4 regions of the Phytobacter cepae genome follow, and region 4 is predicted to be linked to each of the others. Evidence: predicted binding sites of a transcription regulator. Region 4 holds the regulator's gene; each other region holds the start of a gene.

Region 1 (5,920 bases), 650 kb from region 4:
GAAAGTTAACTGTAGCGGGAAAGTCTGAGGTTGAATAGTTCGCCCACTCACGCGGGCGAGAGGAAGGTTACTCACAGGAGGGGAACGGTAAACATCACGGTATTTATAAAACAAAAAAGCCGGACAACAGCGTTGCCCGGCTTTTTTTACTGAAGGAAACGTAAATTACGCTTCTTTCGCACCACGACCCGCACGTTTACGGTCGTTTTCGGTCAGGTGGCGTTTACGGATACGCACGGAGGTAGGAGTAACTTCTACCAGTTCGTCGTCATCAATAAATTCCAGAGCCTGTTCCAGCGTCATTTTGATCGGTGGAACCAGAACCGTTGCTTCGTCTGTACCAGACGCACGCATGTTGGTCAGTTTCTTACCGGTCAGGCAGTTTACAGTCAGGTCGTTAGAACGACTGTGAATACCGATGATCTGGCCTTCATAGACTTCAGCACCGTGACCCAGGAACAGCTTACCGCGGTCCTGCAGGCTGAACAGTGCAAACGCCACTGCTTTACCCTGGCCGTTGGAAATCAGCACGCCGTTGTTACGCTGACCGATTTCACCCGGACGAACGTCATCATAGTGGCTGAAGGTGGAGTACAGCAGACCGGTACCGGAAGTCATAGTCATGAACTCGGTACGGAAGCCGATCAGGCCACGAGCCGGAATCAGGTAGTCCAGACGAATACGGCCTTTGCCGTCAGGGATCATGTCTTTGACATCGCCCTTACGCTCGCCCATCGCCTGCATGACAGAACCCTGATGCTGTTCTTCGATGTCCAGCGTCACGTTCTCGAACGGCTCTTGCATGCGGCCGTCGATCATACGGTTGATAACTTTCGGACGGGACACAGCCAGTTCGAAGCCTTCACGACGCATGTTTTCGATAAGAACAGACAAGTGCAGCTCACCACGACCGGATACGCGGAACGCATCAGAGTCTTCGGTTTCTTCAACGCGCAGTGCAACGTTGTGTACCAGCTCTTTGTTCAGACGCTCAAGGATCTGACGAGAGGTAACAAACTTACCTTCTTTACCACAGAACGGAGAGGTGTTGACGTTGAAGAACATGGTAACGGTCGGCTCATCGACAGACAGCGCTGGCAGAGCTTCTACGTTCTGCGTGTCGCAAAGCGTATCAGAAATGTTCAGTTCGCCCAGACCGGTAATAGCGATGATGTCGCCCGCTTCGGCTTCGGTGGACTCAATACGTTCCAGACCGAGGTGAGTCAGCACTTTACCGACTTTACCGTTACGAGTTTTACCTTCACTGTCGATCAGTGTGATCTGCTGGTTAGGTTTCACTTTACCGCGCTTGATACGACCAATGCCGATAACACCAACGTAGTTGTTGTAATCAAGCTGAGAGATCTGCATCTGGAACGGACCATCCAGATCAACATTCGGCGCCGGTACGTGGTCAACAATCGCCTGATACAGCGGGGTCATGTCTTCCGCCATCTCAGTGTGATCGTTACCCGCGATACCCATCAATGCGGATGCATAGATGATAGGGAAATCGAGCTGCTCGTCAGTCGCATCCAGGTTTACGAACAGGTCAAATACCTGATCGACAACCCAGTCAGGACGCGCGCCAGGACGGTCAACTTTGTTGATAACCACGATTGGCTTCAAACCATGGGCGAATGCCTTTTTGGTTACGAAGCGGGTCTGCGGCATTGGGCCATCCATTGCGTCAACGACCAGCAGAACGGAGTCTACCATGGACATTACACGTTCAACTTCACCACCGAAGTCGGCGTGCCCTGGGGTATCAACGATGTTGATACGGTAGTCATTCCATTTGATAGCGGTGTTTTTAGCGAGGATGGTAATCCCACGCTCTTTCTCCAAGTCATTGGAGTCCATCACGCGTTCGGTGGCTTCAGCACGTTCGTTACTGAAGGTACCAGATTGCTGCAGCAGCTTATCAACCAGGGTAGTTTTACCATGGTCAACGTGCGCGATGATGGCGATATTACGCAGATTTTCGATCACAACTTTGCCTCAGGCATTTAGAAATAGCGCGTTATTGTACACGGATTAATCGCACTACAAAACAGGATCACAAACATCCCCCGCAAACAAGTATTGCAGAGATGCTTTGTGATCACTTTCACGGAGCGGAATTGGGCCGCTTTACCATAAATTGCACCAATGCGGTGCTCAATGTTCACATTAAAGCACTATATTGGTGCAAGATAACCAACATGGTGCAGCCCATTTGCACTATGGTGCGCATAATAGCGCCTTTTTAGTGACATTTAAAAGTTGGCATAGATTTCGCTTAATAAAATTTATGGCAACACCGTCAGATTGACGCAGTATTGCAGACCTCGTTACCACGACGACAATGAAAATCCGGGAGAGTTTAAGTATGTCCGCTGAACACGTATTGACGATGCTGAATGAGCACGAAGTGAAATTTGTTGATTTGCGCTTTACCGATACCAAAGGTAAAGAACAGCACGTCACCATTCCAGCTCATCAGGTTAATGCCGAATTCTTTGAAGAAGGCAAAATGTTTGACGGCTCCTCGATTGGCGGCTGGAAAGGCATTAACGAATCTGACATGGTTCTGATGCCGGACGCTTCTACCGCTCTCATTGACCCGTTCTACGAAGAGTCGACCCTGATCATCCGCTGCGACATCCTGGAACCAGGCACCCTGCAGGGCTACGATCGTGACCCGCGTTCTATCGCTAAACGTGCTGAAGAATACCTGCGTTCTACGGGTCTTGCTGACACCGTGCTTTTCGGGCCAGAACCAGAGTTCTTCCTGTTTGACGACATTCGTTTTGGTGCGTCCATCTCCGGCTCTCATGTTGCTATCGATGACATCGAAGGCGCATGGAACTCTTCCACCAAATACGAAGGCGGCAACAAAGGCCACCGTCCTGGTGTGAAAGGGGGTTACTTCCCGGTTCCGCCAGTCGATTCATCACAGGACATCCGTTCTACCATGTGCTTGATCATGGAAGAAATGGGTCTGGTTGTTGAAGCTCACCACCACGAAGTAGCCACTGCTGGTCAGAACGAAATCGCAACCCGCTTCAACACCATGACCAAAAAAGCGGACGAAATTCAGATCTACAAATATGTGGTTCACAACGTCGCTCATCGCTTCGGCAAAACGGCAACCTTCATGCCAAAACCAATGTTTGGCGATAACGGTTCCGGTATGCACTGCCACATGTCTCTGTCCAAGAACGGCGTAAACCTGTTCTCTGGTGACAAATATGCGGGTCTGTCTGAGCAGGCGCTGTATTACATTGGCGGCGTTATCAAACACGCTAAAGCCATCAACGCCCTGGCAAACCCGACCACGAACTCCTACAAGCGTCTGGTCCCGGGTTATGAAGCGCCTGTTATGCTGGCTTACTCAGCCCGTAACCGTTCTGCTTCCATCCGTATTCCAGTGGTTGCCTCTCCGAAAGCACGCCGTATCGAAGTGCGCTTCCCGGACCCGGCTGCTAACCCGTACCTGTGCTTTGCTGCCCTGCTGATGGCAGGTCTTGATGGTATCAAGAACAAAATCCATCCGGGCGAAGCAATGGACAAAAACCTGTATGACCTGCCGCCGGAAGAAGCGAAAGAGATCCCACAGGTTGCCGGCTCTCTGGAAGAAGCACTGAATGCTCTGAACGAAGACCGCGAGTTCCTGACAGCGGGTGGCGTATTCACCAACGACGCTATCGATGCTTACATCGCACTGCGCATTGAAGAAAACGACCGCGTACGCATGACGCCGCACCCGGTAGAGTTCGAACTGTACTACAGCGTTTAATACATTAGTAATAATAGCCAACGTATTTCTTGTCCCGGCAAGATGGCAACTGAGCGAGTCCCCAGAAGCATAGCAACCTATGTGACTGGGGTGAGTGAAAGCGGCCAGCGCAGCAGGGGCGAGAAAGACGCAGGATATTTAGTTGCCGTGGAAACTTTCAGCCCATCTTCGGATGGGCTTTTTTCTCCGCCAACGACCTGAATATCGGCATTTTTTATCAACAAAACGCTATAATGCACTAAAACAGTGCAACCTTTGGGAGACTGCTTAATGGCGAGTGGCTCGTTGCCCGATGCTGGGCAGATCCTCAATTCTTTGATCAACAGTATTTTGCTGGTTGATGATGAGCTGGCGGTGCATTACGCCAACCCGGCCGCACAACAGCTTCTGGCACAAAGTTCGCGTAAATTATTCGGCACCCCGCTGCCGGAACTGCTGAGCTATTTTTCACTCAATATCGCCCTGATGCGTGAGAGCCTGAATGCCGGGCAGGGATTTACGGATAACGAAGTGACCCTCGTGATTGACGGTCGCTCACACATTCTTTCGTTAACGGCGCAACGCTTACCTGAAGGCCTGATCCTGCTGGAAATGGCACCGATGGATAATCAGCGACGTCTTAGTCAGGAACAGTTACAGCACGCTCAGCAGATTGCTGCACGCGATCTGGTTCGTGGCCTGGCACATGAAATTAAAAACCCGTTGGGTGGCTTACGTGGCGCGGCGCAGCTGCTCGCAAAAGCTTTACCGGACCCGTCATTGACGGAATACACCAAAGTGATCATCGAACAGGCTGACCGGCTGCGTAATCTGGTCGACAGGCTGTTAGGACCACAGCATCCCGGCATGCACGTCACCGAAAGTATTCATAAGGTGGCTGAGCGCGTGGTGAAACTGGTGTCGATGGAGCTGCCTGAAAACGTCACGCTGGTGCGCGATTACGATCCAAGCCTGCCTGAGCTGGCGCACGATCCCGATCAGATTGAACAGGTTTTACTGAATATCGTCCGCAACGCCTTACAGGCCCTCGGCCAGGAAGGCGGTGAAATCATTCTGCGGACGCGCACGGCCTTCCAGTTGACGCTGCACGGTGTTCGTTATCGCCTGGCGGCACGCATTGATGTGGAAGATAACGGCCCGGGTATTCCGTCGCATCTTCAGGACACGCTCTTCTACCCGATGGTTAGCGGGCGCGAAGGTGGCACCGGACTGGGTTTATCTATCGCTCGCAGTTTGATCGATCAACATTCTGGCAAAATTGAATTCACCAGTTGGCCAGGCCATACCGAGTTTTCGGTGTTCCTGCCTATTCGGAAATAGAGGTGTTTATGCAACGAGGGATAGTCTGGATCGTTGATGACGATAGCTCCATCCGTTGGGTGCTTGAACGCGCGCTCACCGGTGCTGGCTTGAACTGCACGACCTTTGAAAATGCGAACGAAGTGCTTGATGCACTGACCACCAAAACACCGGACGTGTTGCTGTCTGATATCCGTATGCCCGGAATGGATGGCCTCGCTCTGTTAAAGCAGATAAAACAGCGCCATCCGATGCTACCGGTCATCATAATGACCGCTCATTCGGATCTGGATGCTGCCGTTAGCGCCTATCAGCAAGGGGCGTTTGATTATCTGCCAAAGCCTTTCGATATTGATGAAGCGGTGGCGCTGGTTGAGCGAGCCATCAGTCACTATCAGGAACAGCAGCAGCCGCGTAATGTGCAGGTGAGCGGGCCAACCACCGATATCATTGGTGAAGCGCCGGCAATGCAGGACGTATTCCGCATCATTGGCCGTCTGTCTCGCTCTTCCATCAGCGTGCTGATTAACGGCGAATCCGGGACCGGTAAAGAGTTAGTGGCCCATGCGCTGCATCGCCACAGCCCACGCGTCAAAGCCCCGTTTATTGCATTGAATATGGCGGCTATCCCCAAAGATTTGATTGAATCGGAGCTGTTCGGTCACGAAAAAGGGGCGTTTACCGGCGCGAATACCATTCGCCAGGGCCGTTTTGAGCAGGCGGACGGTGGCACCCTGTTCCTGGATGAAATCGGCGACATGCCGCTGGATGTACAGACGCGCCTGCTGCGCGTACTGGCAGACGGTCAGTTCTACCGCGTGGGCGGTTACGCACCGGTGA
Region 2 (5,920 bases), 1.8 Mb from region 4:
GCATCGCGTAGTGAATCGCCATGGGTGCATTTCACTTACCGGTCCGGATTTACAACGTCAGCGCCAGGCACTCATGCAGGAAGGGGTGGTTGTCTCAGGAAGCGGGCAGATTGATCTCCAGCACTACCGCTGGATTTACTGACAACTCCTCTCCCGTTTCAGGAGAGGAGCAGAACAGGTTTTACATCTGGGTCGGTGCCGGGGTGGCTGCCGAAGGATTAACCTGGGTCGGTGACGTTGAAGGCACCGTGTTCACCGCGCCACCACTCTCCTGGAGCGGAACCGCCGTTTGCTGGACGGGTACCAGCGTCAGCTCTGCCTTCGTCCCACCCTGGTTGATGATAGGTTTGACGGAATCGGTGATAAAGACCACTTTATCGTTGATGGAGATAGCGGCACTCAGGAGAATACGGGCGTTAGGCTGCACGTCTGCCGGATTGAACGGCAATACGAAGCTAAAGGGCGACTGTTTACCCTCGGTACGCACCGCTTTCTGGGCAATAATTTTTGATGGCGCGTCGGCCATGGTGGCATCAGACACCGTCACGGTTAAGACCGCATCAGGGGGAAGTGCCACTTTTTGACGAATCCACACGGTCCCTGAGACGTTAGGCTGCGTAATCGCCGCCTGATTCACCGCCGACGGGGCATTAGGATTCGGTGTTGGGGTGGGAATGTCTGCGCCTTTTTTGGCACAACCGGCCAGCGCAACCGCCACGGCCAAACCACTTAACATGTGCACAAGTTTCATGAGTTCTCCTTATCTTCTATGCACCAACAGGACGCTGTCCTGCCAGAATGTGTGGTTAAATCCTCGTAACGTCTTCAAGTGTGGCACAGGTCACTGATTTCTGCCTGCAAACTGCTGGCTATTCAGATTATTGCACCCATCGGACCGCTTGAATTTCCAGGTTATACTCTGTAGAGCATTCGCTTCGGCGGCGTTTATATTATTGAGGACACCTATGAGTCAGGCGCTTAACAATCTGCTGTCATTATTGAATCTGGAAAAAATTGAAGAGGGCCTTTTTCGTGGGCAAAGCGAAGATTTAGGGTTGCGTCAGGTCTTCGGTGGGCAGGTCGTCGGGCAAGCTTTGTATGCCGCCAAAGAGACCGTCCCGGCTGAGCGTCTCGTCCATTCGTTTCACAGCTATTTTTTGCGCCCCGGCGATAGCCAAAAACCGATTATTTATGATGTAGAGGTGCTGCGCGACGGCAACAGCTTTAGCGCCCGCCGCGTCGCCGCCATTCAGAATGGCAAACCTATCTTTTATATGACGGCCTCATTCCAGGCCCCGGAGCCGGGTTATGAACATCAAAAAACCATGCCCCCTGCCCCTGACCCGGAATCACTGAAATCGGAAACCGACATTGCCCGCGAGCTGTCGGCCTTTTTGCCGCCACTGGTAAAAGAGAAGTTTCTCGGCGATAAGCCCATTGAAATCCGCCCCGTTGAATTTCATAACCCCCTGAAAGGGCATAAGGCTGAGCCCACCCGCCAGGTGTGGATGCGGGCGAATGGTCAGTTGCCGCAGGATTTACGCGTTCAGCAGTATCTGCTGGGGTATGCCTCAGACTTTCACTTCCTGCTGGTCGCCCTCCAGCCACACGGCGTGGGCTTCCTGGAAAAAGGCATGCAGGTGGCGACCATCGATCACTCGATGTGGTTCCATCGTCCTTTCGACCTGAATGACTGGCTGCTCTACAGCGTAGAGAGTACTTCGGCCTCCAGCGCGCGCGGCTTTGTACGCGGTGAATTTTACAACCGCGACGGGGTGCTGGTTGCGTCCACCGTACAGGAAGGGGTGATGCGTAACCGCGGCGCATAATCCGCTTATCAGAATGACAAAAGCCTCCCGGTGGGAGGCTTTTTTGCTCAGGAGATTACGCAGTCTGATAAGAATCAGGCGTTATAGGCGTTTTCGCCATGGCTGTTAACATCCAGCCCTTCACGCTCTTGATCTTCAGGTACGCGCAGACCTACGGTCATGTCAGCCAGCTTGTAGCCGATAAAGGCAACCACACCTGACCAGACGATGGTGATCGCGACACTTTCAAGCTGTACCAGCACCTGGTGACCCATGGTCACGCCTTCAGCGTAACCCACGCCGCCCAGTGAGGTCGCCGCGAAGATACCGGTCATGATGCAACCCACGATACCGCAGACGCCGTGCACACCAAACACATCGCAAGGATCGTCCACTCGCAGCCAGCGCTTAAGCGTTGTCACACCCCAGATACCTGCCAGACCCGCAACGATACCCACCAGCAGCGCGCCGCCAACACCAACGTATCCGCATGCCGGGGTGATGCCGACCAGACCGGCAATCGCACCCGAACAGGCACCCAGCAGTGAAGGTTTGCCGCGCAGCGCCCACTCACCAAATACCCAGGAGAGGATGGCACCCGCCGTGGCGACAACGGTGTTAACAAACGCCAGCGCAGCGATTTCGTTAGCCGCACTTGCAGAACCGGCGTTGAAACCGAACCAGCCAAAGTAGAGGATCGCGGTGCCAATGAACACCATCGGCAGATTATGCGGTTTGAAAGCCTCTTTACCAAAGCCCACACGTTTGCCAATCAGGTAGGCGCCTACCAGGCCTGCTACCGCAGCGTTGATGTGAACAACGGTACCGCCAGCAAAGTCCATTGCGCCGTGGGAGGCGAGCAGACCACCGCCCCAGACCATATGCGCAATCGGCACGTAGGAGAGCGTCAGCCAGACCACCACGAAGATCAGCACGGCAGAGAAGCGGATACGTTCAGCCAGGGCACCGACGATAAGACCCACGGTAATACAGGCGAACGATCCCTGGAAGGCAACATGAATGTACTGATAGAAGCTGCCCATTACGGCGGTCAGCTCGATGTTTTTCAACATCGCCCAGTTAAAGCTACCAAAGAAGCTATTACCTTCACTGAATGCGAGGGAGTAGCCATACACCACCCACAATACGCAGACCAGGGCGAAGGTCACGGCCACCTGAGTCAGCATAGAGAGAACGTTTTTGCCACGGATCAAGCCGCCGTAGAACAGGGCAATACCCGGGATAGTCATAAACAGCACCAGCGCGGTGCAGATCATCATAAAGGCGTTGTCAGCTTTATCCGCAACCGCCGGGGCAGCCATCGCCAGACCAGGCAGTAATGCCAGCGAAGCAAGACCTGCTTTTAACATTGTTTTCTTCATTTTCTTCCCCATCCTTCTCACTGTGTGCAGGTATTACAGTGCCGCTTCGTCGGCTTCGCCGGTACGAATACGAATGACACGTTGCAGCTCAGCAACGAAAATTTTGCCGTCGCCAATTTTTCCGGTGTAGGCCGCTTTGCTAATCACATCAATCACTTCATCAAGTTGATCGTCTGCAATAGCCACGTCAATCTTCACTTTTGGCAGGAAGTTAACGCTGTACTCGGCACCACGGTAAAGCTCGGCATGCCCCTTCTGACGCCCGAAACCTTTTACTTCAGTCACGGTCAATCCTTGAATACCAATTGAAGACAGCGCTTCACGAACGTCTTCCAGTTTGAATGGCTTAATCACCACGGTAACCAGCTTCATAGATCCCCCTCCAGTCAAAATCGATAATGGCCGCAGCTAACACACAGGAGATATTGCAAGGGCTGTGCCAGAAATGAAAAACAGGCGTTATTCAGGCTTTTATGGCCTACAGGAGGGGTTGGCTAACCCGAAGTGAAAAGCGAGACGCGTTCAGATTGTTCCTGGAAAAGAAAAACGCACCACGACAGTGCGCAGTGCGTTATTTTTTTGCACCAACAGAGGTTCCCGTCAGTAGCGTGCCTGATTATGGTGCATCAGGCGATAAGGGTTTCTTCTTGTAAACCGGCAGCCAGTTCTTCCCCCGCCAGCTGCAACTGGTACATCTGCCAGTAGCGTCCTTTCTTTTCAAGCAGTTGTTGGTGAGTTCCGCGTTCAACGGCTTGCCCACGATGAAGCACAAGTATGGTTCCGGCATCCACAATGGTCGACAATCGATGGGCAATCACCACCAGGGTCGTCTTCTCCCGTACGGCAACCAGCGCCTGCTGAATGGCCTGCTCGGTGCCGGAGTCAATGTTAGCCGTCGCTTCATCAAGGATCAGGATTTGCGGGGTATCCACCAGCACGCGCGCCAGAGCGAGCAGTTGCTTTTGCCCCACTGAGAGGTTGTTACCCTGCTCCCCTAGTCGCGTATAGATGCCGTCACTCATGCCGCGCGCCAGCTCCGCAAGCTGCACCGTTTCCAGCGCATGCCAGACCTGCGCCTCAGAAATGTCGCGCCCCAGCGTGACGTTGGCAAAGAAGCTGTCGGCCATTACTACCGGGTCCTGCTGCACCATCGCCACCCCTTTGCGCAATGACGCGTGACTCAGCGCGGAGAGCGGGCGACCGTCCAGGCGGATCTCCCCTTTGGTGAGCGGGTAGTACCCCATGAGCAGATTGGCGAGGGTACTTTTACCGCTGCCGGTGTGCCCGACCAGTGCGACGAAACTGCGCGGCGGCACGCTCAGGCTGATGTCCTGTAACACCAGTTGATCATCACGATACGCAAAGGAGACATTCTCAATATCTATCGCGCCGCTTTTCAGCGGTTCATCGTCATAGCCGTAGGTCTGACGCGGGCAATCCATCAGTTCAAACACGCGCTCTCCGGCCACTACCGCCTGTTGGAGCATCGATTGCTGAGTCGTGAGTTCAATTAAAGGCTCATTGAGTCGCCCCAGATAACTGATAAAGGCGTACAGCACCCCGACTTCCACTGTTCCGGTGGGGCTAAAACCGAACAGCATCAACAGGCCGCAAAGAATAAGTGTGGTAAACAAGCTCAGCAAAGGACGCAACAGGAAGCCATCAAGACGCAGGGTTTGCATCCGCGCCAGATAGTGCGAGCGGCTCGCCTCACCCATTCGTTCACCAAAACGCCCCTGCTGGCGGAACTGCTGGATAACACTCATTCCGTTAATGACTTCGTTAAAACCGTCGTTAATGTCCGCAAGATAGGCACGCATGCGTCGGACGATGGGCGTGCTGTAACGCTGATAAATCAACATCACAATCAGTACCGCCGGGAAAATGGCGATAGCCACCAGCGCCATTCGCCAGTCAAGGCTGAACATGGCCACCAGCATGGCGCCAATCAATGCTGCGCTGCGCAGTACCGTAGCCACCACGGTGACGTACAGATCACGAATCACTTCGGTATCGTTGGTCACGCGGGAGATAATTTGCCCTACCGGTTGGGTATCAAAGGCATTAAGCGGCTGACGAAGCGCAGCATCCATCACATCAGTACGGAGCTGTTGCACCACACCGACCGCGGCCTGGTTGAACAACAACGCCTGGGCGTAATGAAGCCCCGCCGCCAGGAATTGCAGGCCAATGTAGGCGACGACCAGCCCGGCAACCAGCCCCAGTGGCAGATAGCTTTTCGCCACCATGTTGTCGATAAAATAGCTGATAAGCGCCGGCCCCGTCACTTCCGCCGCTGCCGCAACCCAGAGCATCACCACGGCTTTTATCAGCTGTTTGCGCCAGGGTTTTCCATAGACCAGCAGACGCTTTAAGGTCGGCCATAGCTGCCCGAAGTTACGCATGACTGGCCTCCTGTGGCGCTTCATCCAGCGCCGCTTCCAGTTGCTGATAGCGATACATATCGCGATACCACCCAGGCGTACTCGCCAGTTGTTCATGTTCCCCGCGCTGTGCAATGTGCCCGTGCTGCATCACCAGGATTTCACTCGCCTCCGTCAGCGCCGACAGGCGATGCGCACTGATGATGACCGTGCGCCCTTCTCCCCATTGACGGAGATTATGCAGAATCTGATGCTCGGTACGCCCGTCAACGGCAGAAAGCGCATCATCCAGCAGCAGAATTTCCGCATCCAGCAAAAGCGCACGCGCAATAGAGATACGCTGTTT
Region 3 (5,920 bases), 1.6 Mb from region 4:
TCTGAGGGTCATTCCGTTCACCTTATGTTCCTTGCTTTTCTATCGCTCCAGAACCCGTGAACGTGCCAGGGTGGTTCACCGCCACCACCCTGGCGACCCGGGCTCCCGGCCAGGAAAATCGCCGCTGGCGCGGTCCACTCAGCGTATTCCTTCAGGCTTATCGGGGACGGGCGAAGGTAACGTCCGTGTAAAGTCGCCCTCGCCGCGCATCCCTGCGCGTCGCCCCGGCCTTACGGATACGCTTCGTCGATTTTCAGCCGGACCCAGTCATCGCGGTGACAGTTTTATTCTCATGGCACGATGTTATCGCTGCAAAAAGTAATATCTCTGAGGAGTCCTCAGCCCTGAAAGGGAGCAAACCATCCACCTCAACCCATCAAGCTCACATGTGCGGCCACAATCCGCCAGCCGTAGGGAAACTTCACCCAGGTCTGCATCTGGCGGCCCACGCGCTCGCTGTTCTCACGGGTAAACTCGGTGCTCGCCACCGCCATATCTTCGCCGTAAGTGGTGATTGTGGTATTGCGCAGTAGCCTGTCCAGCCCGGCAGACGGACGCGCATTGCGAAACGCACGAATGGCCTCTATGCCGTACAAATTTTCCGTTGCGCCATAACGCACCGTGCGGGAATCGGCCCAGAACAGCTCATCCAGCACCTGTACATCATTACCGATCAGCGCCTGCTCATAGCGGTAAAACGCGGCGGTAACCTCATTCAACACCGCCGGGCGGTCGATATGTTCTCTGTTCATCATGCATCCTGTGAGTAAAGAATACCGGCCTGCTCCAGTCGCCACGCGGCCTGTAAGCAGCGTGACTCTTGCCAGGGCGCGGCTATTAATTGTACGCCAATCGGTAATCCCGACGCCGTTCTTACCGGCACGGTGACTACCGGCAGTCCGAGAAACGAAACAGGCTGCGTCAGCATGCCCATACTGGCTTTGACCGGCAGATCCATATGGTTGATGTGCATCGTCTGGGCGCCAATCGGCGTCGCGCAGCATGGCGTAGCGGGGGCCAGCAACAGATCGACTCCCTCAAACAGCGGCAGGGTATTATCCCGAAACCAGGCGCGAAAACGCTGGGCCTGCATGTACCAGGCGGAGGGCGTCATGGCGCCTGCCAGTAAACGTTCACGGGAGTTGAGCTCAAACGCCTGCCAGTCGGTCCGCAGCGCGGGCAGATAGTGGTTTCCGCCTTCGGCGGCAGAAAGCAAAAAGGCGGCACTACGGGCCAGTTCCGCCTCCGGTAACACCACCGCCTGCTCCGCCTCCAGCGCCCGCGCCACCGTGGCAACGGCGTGACGTGCATCGTCGTCACACCAGGTGGTGAAATAGCCTTCCAGCACCGCACATCGTAAAGGCTCCCTGGCGCTAAGCGTGGGCAAAGCCGCGGTCGTTACGCGCTCAGACTGCCAGCGGTCTTCTACATCGTGCCCCTGGAGGGCGTCATACACGCAGGCCAGATCCTCCACGCCGCGCGCCAGCGGGCCAATGTGATCCAGGCTGGCGACAAACGGATGGCTGCCGGAACGGGACAAGCGCCCGAAGGTGGGTTTGAGCCCCAAAATTCCACACAACGAGGCGGGGACGCGAATAGAGCCGTTGGTGTCCGTGCCCAGCGAGAAGTTGACCATTCCGGCCGCCACGGCGGCGGCGGAACCACCGGACGAACCGCCCGCAACGCGGGAGGGATCGCGTGGATTGCGCGTTGCCCCGTAATAGCTGTTTTCAGTGGTAAAGCCATAGGCATAGGCGTCCATATTCAGCGTGCCTGCCAGCATCGCACCGGCCTGCTTCAGCTTGCGCAGGGCAAAGGCATCTTTCTCAGCAGGCGGCTGCGTGCTGAACAGCTTCGCGCCAGCCAGCGTCGTCACGCCGTCCACATCAAACAAATTCTTCACTGCGTAAGGCACGCCGGCGAGGGGCGGCAGTGTGTCACCGGCAGCCAGACGGGCGTCGATGTTTGCCGCTTCGTTTAACATGCGCGCGTCGGTGACGCCCGTAAACGCGTTAATCAGCGGGTTCGTCTGCTCAATATGCGTCAGTGATTGTTGCGCCAGTTCGCGGGCGCTGAAGGTTTTTGCCCGTAAGCCTTGCTGAATTTCCCGAATGGACAGATTCATAGCCGATACTCTCCTGCGCCTTCCTGACGGTGCGGGAGGGGAAAGGCCATCAGTGGTGCCGCCATCGCCGCGATGCGCGTCAGTTGCACTTCCAGCTCAGCACGGCGGGCATCATCCAGCGGTACCGCCAGCAGTTGCTCCATCAGCCGGATATAGGTCGGCCAGTCAAAGGTATTCTCCGTCATCATTGCTCCTTAAAAACCGGCGGCGCTGCCGTTACTGCGTGGATCGAATGCCCCTTCGAGCATCCCGTTAGGGTGGCGTACAATCGCGCCTGCATGCCCGGTGGCTTCGCTCAGGCCCGGCAGCCACTCCACCTCATGCCCGAGGTCGAGCAGCGCCTGCCAGGTTTCATCGCTAAAACCGCGTTCAAGTTTCAGGCTGTCGGAAGCCTGGCCCCAGGTACGGCCCAGCAGCCATCGCGGGGCGCATACTGCCGCCTGCAGAGGCATATTTTGCAGGATATGCCGGGTAAATATGGCCGCCTGGGTCTGCGGTTGACCGTCTCCCCCCATGGTGCCGTAGACCATAGTCCGGCCATCTTTCAGGCGTGCGGCGGCGGGGTTCAGCGTATGGAAAGGCTGTTTGCCCGGCACCAGTGTGAGCAGGTGATCGGGGTCGAGGCTGAACGCTGCCCCCCGGTTTTGCAGCAGTACGCCGCTTTCCGGCAGCACAACGCCGCTGCCAAACTCGTGGTAAATGCTCTGAATAAACGATACCGCCAGCCCGTTTTTATCCACTACGCCCATCCAGACGGTGTCGCCGGGGCCTTTACCTTTGCCCCAGGGCGCCGCACGGGATTCATCAATGCTGGCGGCCAGAGCTTCCAGTGGGGTCTGCTCCAGCAGGCTTTGCACCGGCAGGGTGACATGGCGAGGATCGGTAATGTAGCGGTCACGCAGGCCGAAGGCTTTTTTGGTGGCCTCCACGATGCGGTGGATGGTCTGGACTTCGGTTGCCTGCGCCATCTCCAGGTGGTCGGTGATGCCAAGGATCGCCAGCGAGACCAGCCCCTGCGTCGGCGGCGTCATATTGAAGACCTCGCCCTGGCTATGTGCCAGACGCAGCGGCACGCGGCGATGGGCACGATGGGCCGCCAAATCGGCAGCGGTCAGCGGTAAACCCAGTTCGTGCATCTCGCTGGCGATCTGTTCCGCCAGCGCCCCTCGATAAAAACTGTCCAGCCCTTCGGTCGCAAGGCGGGTCAGGGTACGGGCCAGACGCGGCTGGCAGAAACGGCTGCCCGCCAAAGGCACCTTGCCCTCCACCAAAAACGTCTCGGCGAAGCCGGAAACATCCACCAGTTCGGGGTATTTACTCTCGGTGGCACTGGCCTGAGATTGGGTGACAGGGATCCCGTCACTGGCGTAACGGATCGCATCCGCCAGCAGGCGTGACAGCGGCAATGATCCGCCGCCGAGGGAGGCGGAATAATTGAGCGCTTCATCCCAACCGCTCAGCGTCCCCGGTACGGTGAGGGCCGCCAGCGGGCCACGATGCGGAATGTGTGTGTGCCCGGCGTAAAAATCCAGCGTGGCCTTCTGCCCGGCGGAACCGCTGGCATCAATTGCCAGCGGTTCCCCTTCGGGGGGGACGATAAGCCAGAATCCGTCGCCGCCGATCCCGTTCATATGCGGATAAACCACCGCGATGGTAGAGGCGGCGGCCACCATCGCTTCAATGGCGTTGCCGCCGTGACGCAGCACCGACAATGCCGACTCGCTGGCAAGGTGGTGGGGCGTTACCGCCATCCCGGAAGGGGCCATATTACTTTGCATCGTCAGGCTCTCTTTTTTGATTCAGTCAGTGAGTTAAGCAAGAGCTGTTCCAGATTGACGATAAGCGATTCACTGTGTCAGCTTAGAGTGAAACAAAAGTTGCAGGAGGGGCTATGCAGCAGTTAGATACGCGCTTGCGTGAGTGCTACAGCGAATTATCGCCGCAGGAACAGCGGGTTGCTTCGTTCATCATGGATCATTTCGACGATCTGGTGAGCTATAACAGCGCCGAACTGGCGCGTCTGAGCGGGGTGTCCAAGGCCACCGTCAGCCGTCTGTTTAAGCGCCTTGGCTATGATCGTTTCAAAGAGATGCGCGACGAGCTACGCACCCTGCGCCAGAGCGGAATGCCGCTTACCGATAACCGCGACGCGGTACAGGGCAATACGCTGCTGGCGCGACACTACAAACAGGAAATGGCGAACCTGACCCAGTGGGTTAATACCCTCGATGCCGGACAGTTTGCCGACATAGTACAGGCCCTGGGCCAGGCGCAACGGGTCTATATTCTGGGCCTCAGAAACAGCGCGCCGGTGGCGCTACACCTGCGCCAACAGCTCATGCAAAGCCGTGGGCAGGTCTATGTGATGCCGCAGCCGGGCCAGACGCTGGCGGAAGAGCTGGTGGATATTACCCCGGCGGATCTGGTGGTGGTGGTCGCCTTTCGTCGTCGCCCCCGCGTGATCCGCCCGGTGCTTGAAGCGCTGCAAAAACAGGGAGTGCCAGCGGTTGCCATCAGTGAGCCACAGGCCGCAGGCATGACCACGCTGGCCCGCTGGCATCTGGGCGTGCCTCTCGACAGCGTTTCAGCGTTTGACAGCTACAGCGGGGCGATGAGCCTGGTTAATCTGCTCGCCAACGCCTTATTACATAACGCCCTGACCGAGGGTCGCCAGCGTATTCATCAGATAGCCTCTTTGTATACAGAGCTGGATGAACTGGAGCAGCGCTAGCGCACCGTCATGGTGCTTGTGCACCTTGATGGCGGTCGCTAATGGCGCAAATGATATCGCGTAGACAGCGCAAAAAAAGAGCGAATTCCACTGGTTCCTGAGCTGGCGTGAACTCTGCGTGTGTGGCACATTAGTTGCAGAAAATTATCTTAAGAATCTTTTGTTTCATCATTCCCGCTTTTGTATACCAAAGGACGCGCTTATGTTTGATTCTCAGCACTGTTTGCAAATCAACCCACCGCATCGCCTGCTCATGGGGCCTGGCCCGATTAATGCTGACCCGCGCGTCCTGCGCGCCATGGCGAGCCAACTGGTGGGCCAGTACGATCCGGTGATGACTGGCTACATGAATGAAGTGATGTCTCTCTACCGGGGGGTATTCCGCACTGAAAACCACTGGACTATGCTGGTGGATGGCACTTCCCGTGCCGGGATTGAAGCCGTGCTGGTCTCCGCGATTCGTCCGGGTGACAAGGTGCTGGTGCCGGTGTTTGGGCGCTTTGGGCATCTGCTGTGTGAGATTGCCCGTCGTTGCCGTGCAGAAGTTCACACCATCGAAGTACCGTGGGGCGAAGTCTTTACCCCAGATCGGATTGAAGATGCCATTAAGCAGGTGAAACCGCGCCTGTTGCTGACCGTGCAGGGCGACACCTCCACCACCTTGCTGCAGCCGCTGGAGCAGCTTGGCGATATTTGTCGTCGTCACGGGGTGCTGTTTTATACCGATGCGACCGCCTCGCTCGGTGGCAACGCGCTGGAAACCGATGCCTGGGGGCTGGATGCCGTCTCCGCCGGGCTGCAAAAATGCCTCGGCGGCCCGTCAGGTAGCTCGCCCATCACCCTCAGTCCACAAATGGAAGCGGTGATTCGTGCGCGTAAATGCGTGGAACAGGGGATCCGCACCGACACCCATCGCGATGGCGATGACGAGATGATCTACTCCAACTATTTCGATCTCGGTATGGTGATGGATTACTGGGGACCAGAGCGCTTGAACCACCACACTGAAGCTACCAGTATGCTGTTCGCCGCCCGCGAATGCGCCCGCATTATGCTCGAAGAGG
Region 4 (5,920 bases):
CCATAAACCCGCCAGCAAACTCACCATGTCGGAAGCCGCGTTGCTGGCAGCGGTGTTACCGAACCCGCTTCGCTTTCGGGCAGATGCCCCTTCAGGTTATGTACGTAGTCGGCAGGCGTGGATCCTGCGCCAGATGCGTCAGCTAGGCGGGGAAGAATTTCTGCAGCGCAACAGGCTGCATTGATCCTACCCTCTCCGGGCGGAGAGGGTTACTCTTCGTCAAATCCGGCAATAAAGAGCGCGATAACGGCTGCCAGAGCTTCTTCTTCCTGCGGACCCGTCGCTTCAACCTCGATTTGACGTCCTTTCGCCGAGTCCAGCATCAACAGGGCTATCACACTGCTGGCTTCGGCTTCCGTTCCTTCGTCATTGCGCAGAAGCACTTCCGCGTCAAACCCCTGAACCAGTTCAAATAACTTCATCGCCGGGCGTGCATGCATGCCCAGCTTGTTAGTGATTTCGACAGTTTGTTTTACGGTCATGTTTTGCGTTTTTCCAGCGTGCGATGACGAGACTGAACGTTCTTACCGCGCGAGCGGAAGTAATCAGCAAGCTGCTCCGCCACGTAGACGGAACGGTGCTTACCACCCGTACAACCGATGGCGACGGTCAGATAGCTACGGTTGTTGGTCTCCAGCATGGGAAGCCACAACTCCAGATAGCTGCGCGTCTGGTAGATAAAGTTATGCACTTCGGTATGCCTGTCGAGGAACGCGGCAACAGGCTTGTCGAGACCGGTCATGGGACGAAGTTTAGGGTCCCAGTGCGGGTTGGGTAGAAAGCGCACGTCGAACACGTAATCGGCATCAATAGGAATACCGTGTTTGAAACCGAACGACTCGAACACCATGGTCAACTCGCGCTCACGTTTGCCAAGCAGGCGCGTGCGGAGCATTTCTGCCAGTTCATGCACCGACATCTCAGAGGTATCGACAATCAGATCGGCACGCGAACGCAGAGGTTCAAGCAGGTTACTCTCTTCATCAATGGCGCTTTCCAGCGACAGATTTTTACTGGAGAGAGGGTGCAGACGACGCGTATCGCTGTAGCGACGAATCAGGGTATTGCGATCGGCATCGAGAAACAGCAACTGCGGTGAGAAATACTCCGGCAGGTTGTTCATCGCCTGCTCAAAGATCTCCGGCGACTCAGGCATATTACGCACGTCGATGCTGACAGCTGCAGAGGTTTGTCTGTCGGCCAGCGTTCTTGCAAGCTCTGGCAGCAACACCACTGGCAGGTTATCTACGCAGTAAAATCCCATGTCTTCCAGCGCGCGCAGGGCGACCGATTTACCGGAACCCGAGCGACCACTTACGATCATCAGGACCATGGGCCATTTCTCCTCGCAGCACCTGAAATCACGGCGACTAATACGTTACGCATCGTCCTGTTCGCCTTCTGTCAGCGTGATTATCTGATACAGCTCTTCATCACTTTGCGCAGAACGCAGGCGGCGACAAATGGTTTTATCCGCCAGACGTTTTGCCACTAATGAAAGGGTATGCAAATGCGTTTTAGTTTGATCGGCAGGCACCAGCAGTGCAAACAGCAGATCGACAGGCTGGTTATCAATAGCATCAAAGGCAATCGGGGTTTCCAATTGCACAAACACACCAACCGCACGAAGGGTATCTTCTTCAAGCTTGCCGTGAGGGATGGCTATCCCATTGCCAATACCCGTACTGCCCATTTTCTCGCGCGTAAGGATCGCTTCAAATACCACCTGAGGTGGCAGGCTCAGCTGTTTAGCAGCAAGTTCACTGATTATCTCCAGCGCACGTTTTTTGCTCTGGCAGTGAACGCCACTACGGGTACATTCCTGGTTAAGGACATTGCTCAGTTGTAGAGCGGAATCGTTGTTCATCATAATTTCACCTAAGCGTCGCCAGTGAATTCACCCTACCGGGTTACGGTAGGGTGAGACGCACCAGACGTCAGCCCGGACAATTAGTGTTGTTTCAGTTTATCTTTATGTTTCGTCAGCTGACGCGCCAGTTTATCAATTAAACCGTCGATGGCAGCATACATATCCTGACCTTCCGCACTGGCGTGAATTTCACCACCATTAACATGCAAAGTCGCATCCGAGGTATGAGTCACTTTCTCCACTTTCAACACAATATAGACCTGATTAATCCTCTCGAAGTATTGTTCGAGTTTCGCAAATTTTGTATTCACAAATTCACGCAGGGCCTCGGTGATCTCGACGTTCTGTCCTGTGATGTTAAGCTGCATAGTGTCTTCCTTATCGGTTGGGTCAGACCAACTGTTTGCGTTGGTTTGACGGCGGAATGGATAAAGACTCTCGATATTTTGCAACGGTTCGCCGCGCAACCATAATACCCTGATCGGACAGCATGGACGTCAGCTTACTGTCGCTCAGCGGTTTTGCGGGGTTTTCTGCGGCGATTAATTTCTTCACCAGCGCACGGATAGCCGTTGACGAGGCTTCGCCACCGCCTTCGGTGTTGACATGGCTGGAGAAAAAATACTTGAGTTCAAAAATGCCTCGCGGACTATGAAGGTATTTTTGCGTGGTGACACGAGAAATGGTGGATTCATGCATCTCAACGGCCTGAGCGATATCCGCCAGCACCATGGGTTTCATGAACTCCTCTCCCTGTTCGAAAAAGGCTTGCTGCTGTTCTACGATACAACGGCTGACCCGTAAAAGCGTGTCGTTACGGCTTTCCAGGCTTTTAATCAGCCACTTCGCATCCTGTAGATTGCTGCGAATAAACTGACTGTCAGCATCGTTGCGCGCACCGCCGCACATAGCAGCGTAGTGCTGGTTAATTTGCAGACGTGGAATGCTGTCTGAATTCAGTTCGACCACCCAACGGGTATTGTGCTTACGCACCAACACGTCGGGTATGACGTACTCAGGCTCGCCGGTTTGGATCGACTGGCCCGGGCGCGGATCCAGTGACTGAATTAAATTCACCGCCTCTTTCAGCACATCTTCTTTCAGCCGGGTCACGCGCATCAGAGTGCGGAAATCGTGGTTGGCGAGCAGATCCAGATGATCGCTGATAATTAGCCGCGCCTCTTCACGCCACGGCGTCTCTTTCGCAAACTGGGAAAGCTGAATCAGCAGACAGTCGCGCAGATCTTTCGCCGCCACGCCGACCGGATCAAAACGCTGAATACGTTTGAGTACGGCCTCGACTTCATCCAGTCCAATCTCGTCGTCGCCCATACTTTCAAGGATATCTTCCAGCGGCACGGTGAGATAACCCGTATCATCGACGGCATCCACAATGGAGGTGGCAATCGCACGGTCGGTGTCAGAAAAGGGGGTTAACTCAACCTGCCACATCAGGTAATCCTGTAATGACTGGGTCGTTTCGCCCTGATAAATGGGCAACTCGTCGTCAATATAATCGGTGCTGCTACCGGAAGGGGTACCCGCGGTATAAATTTCATCCCAACTGGCATCCAGCGGCAGCTCCTCTGGCATATCTTTTTGTTCCAGAGCGTCTACGCTATCGAGATTTTCATTATCCTGAGACTGCTGCGCTTCCACTTCTTCATGAAGATCGGTCTGCTCCAGCAAAGGGTTGCTCTCCAGCGCTTGCTGAAGTTCTTGCTGAAGTTCCAACGTGGACAGTTGTAACAGGCGGATAGCCTGCTGCAACTGCGGCGTCATGGCTAGCTGTTGGCTAAGCCTTAATTGCAAACCTTGCTTCATATTCAGAGCAGTACTCTCCGACTAAACACGTCAATAAACTCTACCCTATCAGAGTCTGAAGTCTTCCCCAAGATATACGCGCTTAACATGTTCGTCTTCAAGGATTTGCTGTGGAGTGCCATGGGCAATCAGATGCCCCTGGCTCACGATATACGCGCGTTCACAAACGGCCAGCGTTTCGCGAACGTTATGGTCAGTAATCAGCACACCGAGCCCGCTGTCACGAAGGTGTTCAATGATACGCTTGATGTCGATAACGGAAATCGGGTCAACACCGGCGAAGGGTTCATCCAGCAAAATAAATTTAGGATTCGCCGCCAGCGCACGGGCGATCTCTACACGACGGCGCTCACCACCCGACAGTGCCTGGCCGAGACTATTACGCAGATGCTCAATATGGAACTCATCCATCAATTCGTTGGCGCGATCGGTCCGCTGCTCCGCGCTAAGATCGTCACGAATCTGCAGGACGGCCATCAGGTTATCAAACACGCTCAGGCGGCGGAAAATGGATGCTTCCTGAGGCAGATAGCCGATACCGCGTCGCGCACGGGCATGCAGCGGCAGCAGACTGATATCCTCATCATCAATAATGATGTTGCCCGCATCTCGCGGTACGATACCCACGACCATGTAAAATGTTGTGGTTTTACCCGCCCCGTTCGGGCCAAGCAGGCCGACGATTTCGCCAGAATTCACGGTCAGGCTCACGTCTTCCACGACACGGCGGCCCTTATAGGCCTTAGCGAGATTCTTTGCAGTTAATGTTGCCATAACGAATTAGTTACTCTTTTTTTGCGCCGGGGCCGGGTTCTGATTGTTGCTCTTATCCTGCAACTGAGACGGGACCAGAACCGTTGTTACACGTTTACCTTTTTCGCTAAACGCCTGCATCTTTTGCTCTTTCACCAGGTAGGTGATCTTGTCGCCTTTAATGTTGCTATCAAGCTGCTCCAGGTACGCGTTGCCCGTCAGGATCACAAAGTCTTTTTCCAGCTCGTAGTGCATCTGGGAGGCATGACCTTTGACCGGTTTTCCGTTGTCCTGGAGCTGATAGAAGGTGGCTGGATTACCGAAGCCGTCAATGACCTCTTTACCCTGCTGACCGCCAGGACGGGTGACCACGACCTTATCAGCGTTAATTTTAATGGTGCCCTGGGTAACAATGACATTACCGGTAAAGGTCACCACATTGCCTTGCATATCCAGCGACTGCTGGTCGGAGTCGATGTGAATGGGCTGATCGGTATCGCCCGTCACCGCAAGCGCCGGAAGGCTGGCAGCAAAGAGGGCGCTGGCCAGGACAACATTAAGGCTGAGTTTGTTTGTTTTGAATTTCATATGAGCTTCTAACCTTTTCAATCAGCTCTGCGGTTTTGCTGCGTAAGTTGCCGCGCATTTTCAGGCCGGTGGAATTAAATGTTGTTCCGTATAACGTTACCCTGTCATCGGAGGTCACATCCTGCGTGACCAGATTTATCTGGGCGTTATCCGTCGTAATTTTTCGAAGTTGCGCGTCTTCGGTCAGCGCATTAACTTCAACATGGCCATAAAGATAAAGCATTCTGTCATCGGTGAGCTTGGCTTTATCCGCCTTAATGGACCACCCTGGGATCTTGTCTTTATCGAATGTCGTCAGTACGGGTTGGGTGAACCACGTTATCGCTTCAGCGGAAAAGTACTCCACGTGCTGCGCAATAAGTCGGTAATTCAGCGCACCTTCCGGGCTGTACACCACCGTATCGGTATGCTCGCTTTTATACGTTGGATCACTGCTATTGGTGGTCACCGGCGCCGCAGAGTCTCGGTCAGCCAGATTCACACCAATCAGTACCAGTACGATAAGTGCCAGCAAAATGATGACCCAACGTCTGGTTTTACTCATATCGATTGCCCTTTGGCCTCATCAAGTTTCCCTTGCGCCAGTAATAATAAATCACAGACTTCACGGACGGCGCCGCGGCCTCCCGCGATACGCGTGACGTAATCCGCGCGCGGAATCAGCAGCGGATGTGCATCGGCTACGGCGACGCTCAAACCGATCTCCGCCATCACTGGCCAGTCGATCAAATCATCACCCACATAAGCCACCTGCTCAGGTTGCAGGTCAAGCTTGGTTAAAAGCTCACGATAGGCCAGCAGTTTGTCTGACTGCCCCTGGTAAAGGTGCGTAATTCCCAGTGTTTCACAACGATCTTCTAACAGTTTAGCTTTTCGCCCGGTAAT

The links. Region 4 encodes sigma-54, which starts transcription at its own class of promoters, with help from an activator protein. Its sites were predicted from a motif close to GTTGGCACANNTTTCGCTNT; they were not measured.
Region 1: the regulator sigma-54 is predicted to act here: its motif matches at 2,265-2,284, upstream of glnA (glutamate--ammonia ligase).
Region 2: the regulator sigma-54 is predicted to act here: its motif matches at 3,615-3,634, upstream of glnK (P-II family nitrogen regulator).
Region 3: the regulator sigma-54 is predicted to act here: its motif matches at 3,938-3,957, upstream of ACUY4Q_RS19580 (gamma-glutamyltransferase family protein).

What each region holds. Positions count from the first base shown of each region.
Region 1 covers NZ_CM135107.1:5,089,195-5,095,114, forward strand. Annotated here, with positions in the region: gene typA (ribosome-dependent GTPase TypA) at 166-1,992, opposite strand; gene glnA (glutamate--ammonia ligase) at 2,372-3,781, shown strand; gene glnL (nitrogen regulation protein NR(II)) at 4,052-5,101, shown strand; gene glnG (nitrogen regulation protein NR(I)) at 5,110-5,920, shown strand, end outside.
Region 2 covers NZ_CM135107.1:3,948,694-3,954,613, forward strand. Annotated here, with positions in the region: gene ACUY4Q_RS18670 (MGMT family protein) at 1-142, shown strand, start outside; gene ACUY4Q_RS18675 (YbaY family lipoprotein) at 182-751, opposite strand; gene tesB (acyl-CoA thioesterase II) at 966-1,829, shown strand; gene amtB (ammonium transporter AmtB) at 1,904-3,190, opposite strand; gene glnK (P-II family nitrogen regulator) at 3,224-3,562, opposite strand; gene ACUY4Q_RS18695 (SmdB family multidrug efflux ABC transporter permease/ATP-binding protein) at 3,817-5,595, opposite strand; gene ACUY4Q_RS18700 (SmdA family multidrug ABC transporter permease/ATP-binding protein) at 5,588-5,920, opposite strand, start outside.
Region 3 covers NZ_CM135107.1:4,160,830-4,166,749, reverse strand. Annotated here, with positions in the region: gene hpxZ (oxalurate catabolism protein HpxZ) at 369-752, opposite strand; gene ACUY4Q_RS19590 (AtzE family amidohydrolase) at 752-2,125, opposite strand; gene hpxX (oxalurate catabolism protein HpxX) at 2,122-2,310, opposite strand; gene ACUY4Q_RS19580 (gamma-glutamyltransferase family protein) at 2,320-3,903, opposite strand; gene ACUY4Q_RS19575 (MurR/RpiR family transcriptional regulator) at 4,017-4,856, shown strand; gene ACUY4Q_RS19570 (pyridoxal-phosphate-dependent aminotransferase family protein) at 5,059-5,920, shown strand, end outside.
Region 4 covers NZ_CM135107.1:585,104-591,023, forward strand. Annotated here, with positions in the region: gene mtgA (monofunctional biosynthetic peptidoglycan transglycosylase) at 1-184, shown strand, start outside; gene npr (PTS phosphocarrier protein NPr) at 210-482, opposite strand; gene rapZ (RNase adapter RapZ) at 479-1,333, opposite strand; gene ptsN (PTS IIA-like nitrogen regulatory protein PtsN) at 1,379-1,870, opposite strand; gene hpf (ribosome hibernation promoting factor) at 1,951-2,238, opposite strand; gene rpoN (RNA polymerase factor sigma-54) at 2,261-3,694, opposite strand; gene lptB (LPS export ABC transporter ATP-binding protein) at 3,743-4,468, opposite strand; gene lptA (lipopolysaccharide ABC transporter substrate-binding protein LptA) at 4,475-5,035, opposite strand; gene lptC (LPS export ABC transporter periplasmic protein LptC) at 5,004-5,579, opposite strand; gene kdsC (3-deoxy-manno-octulosonate-8-phosphatase KdsC) at 5,576-5,920, opposite strand, start outside.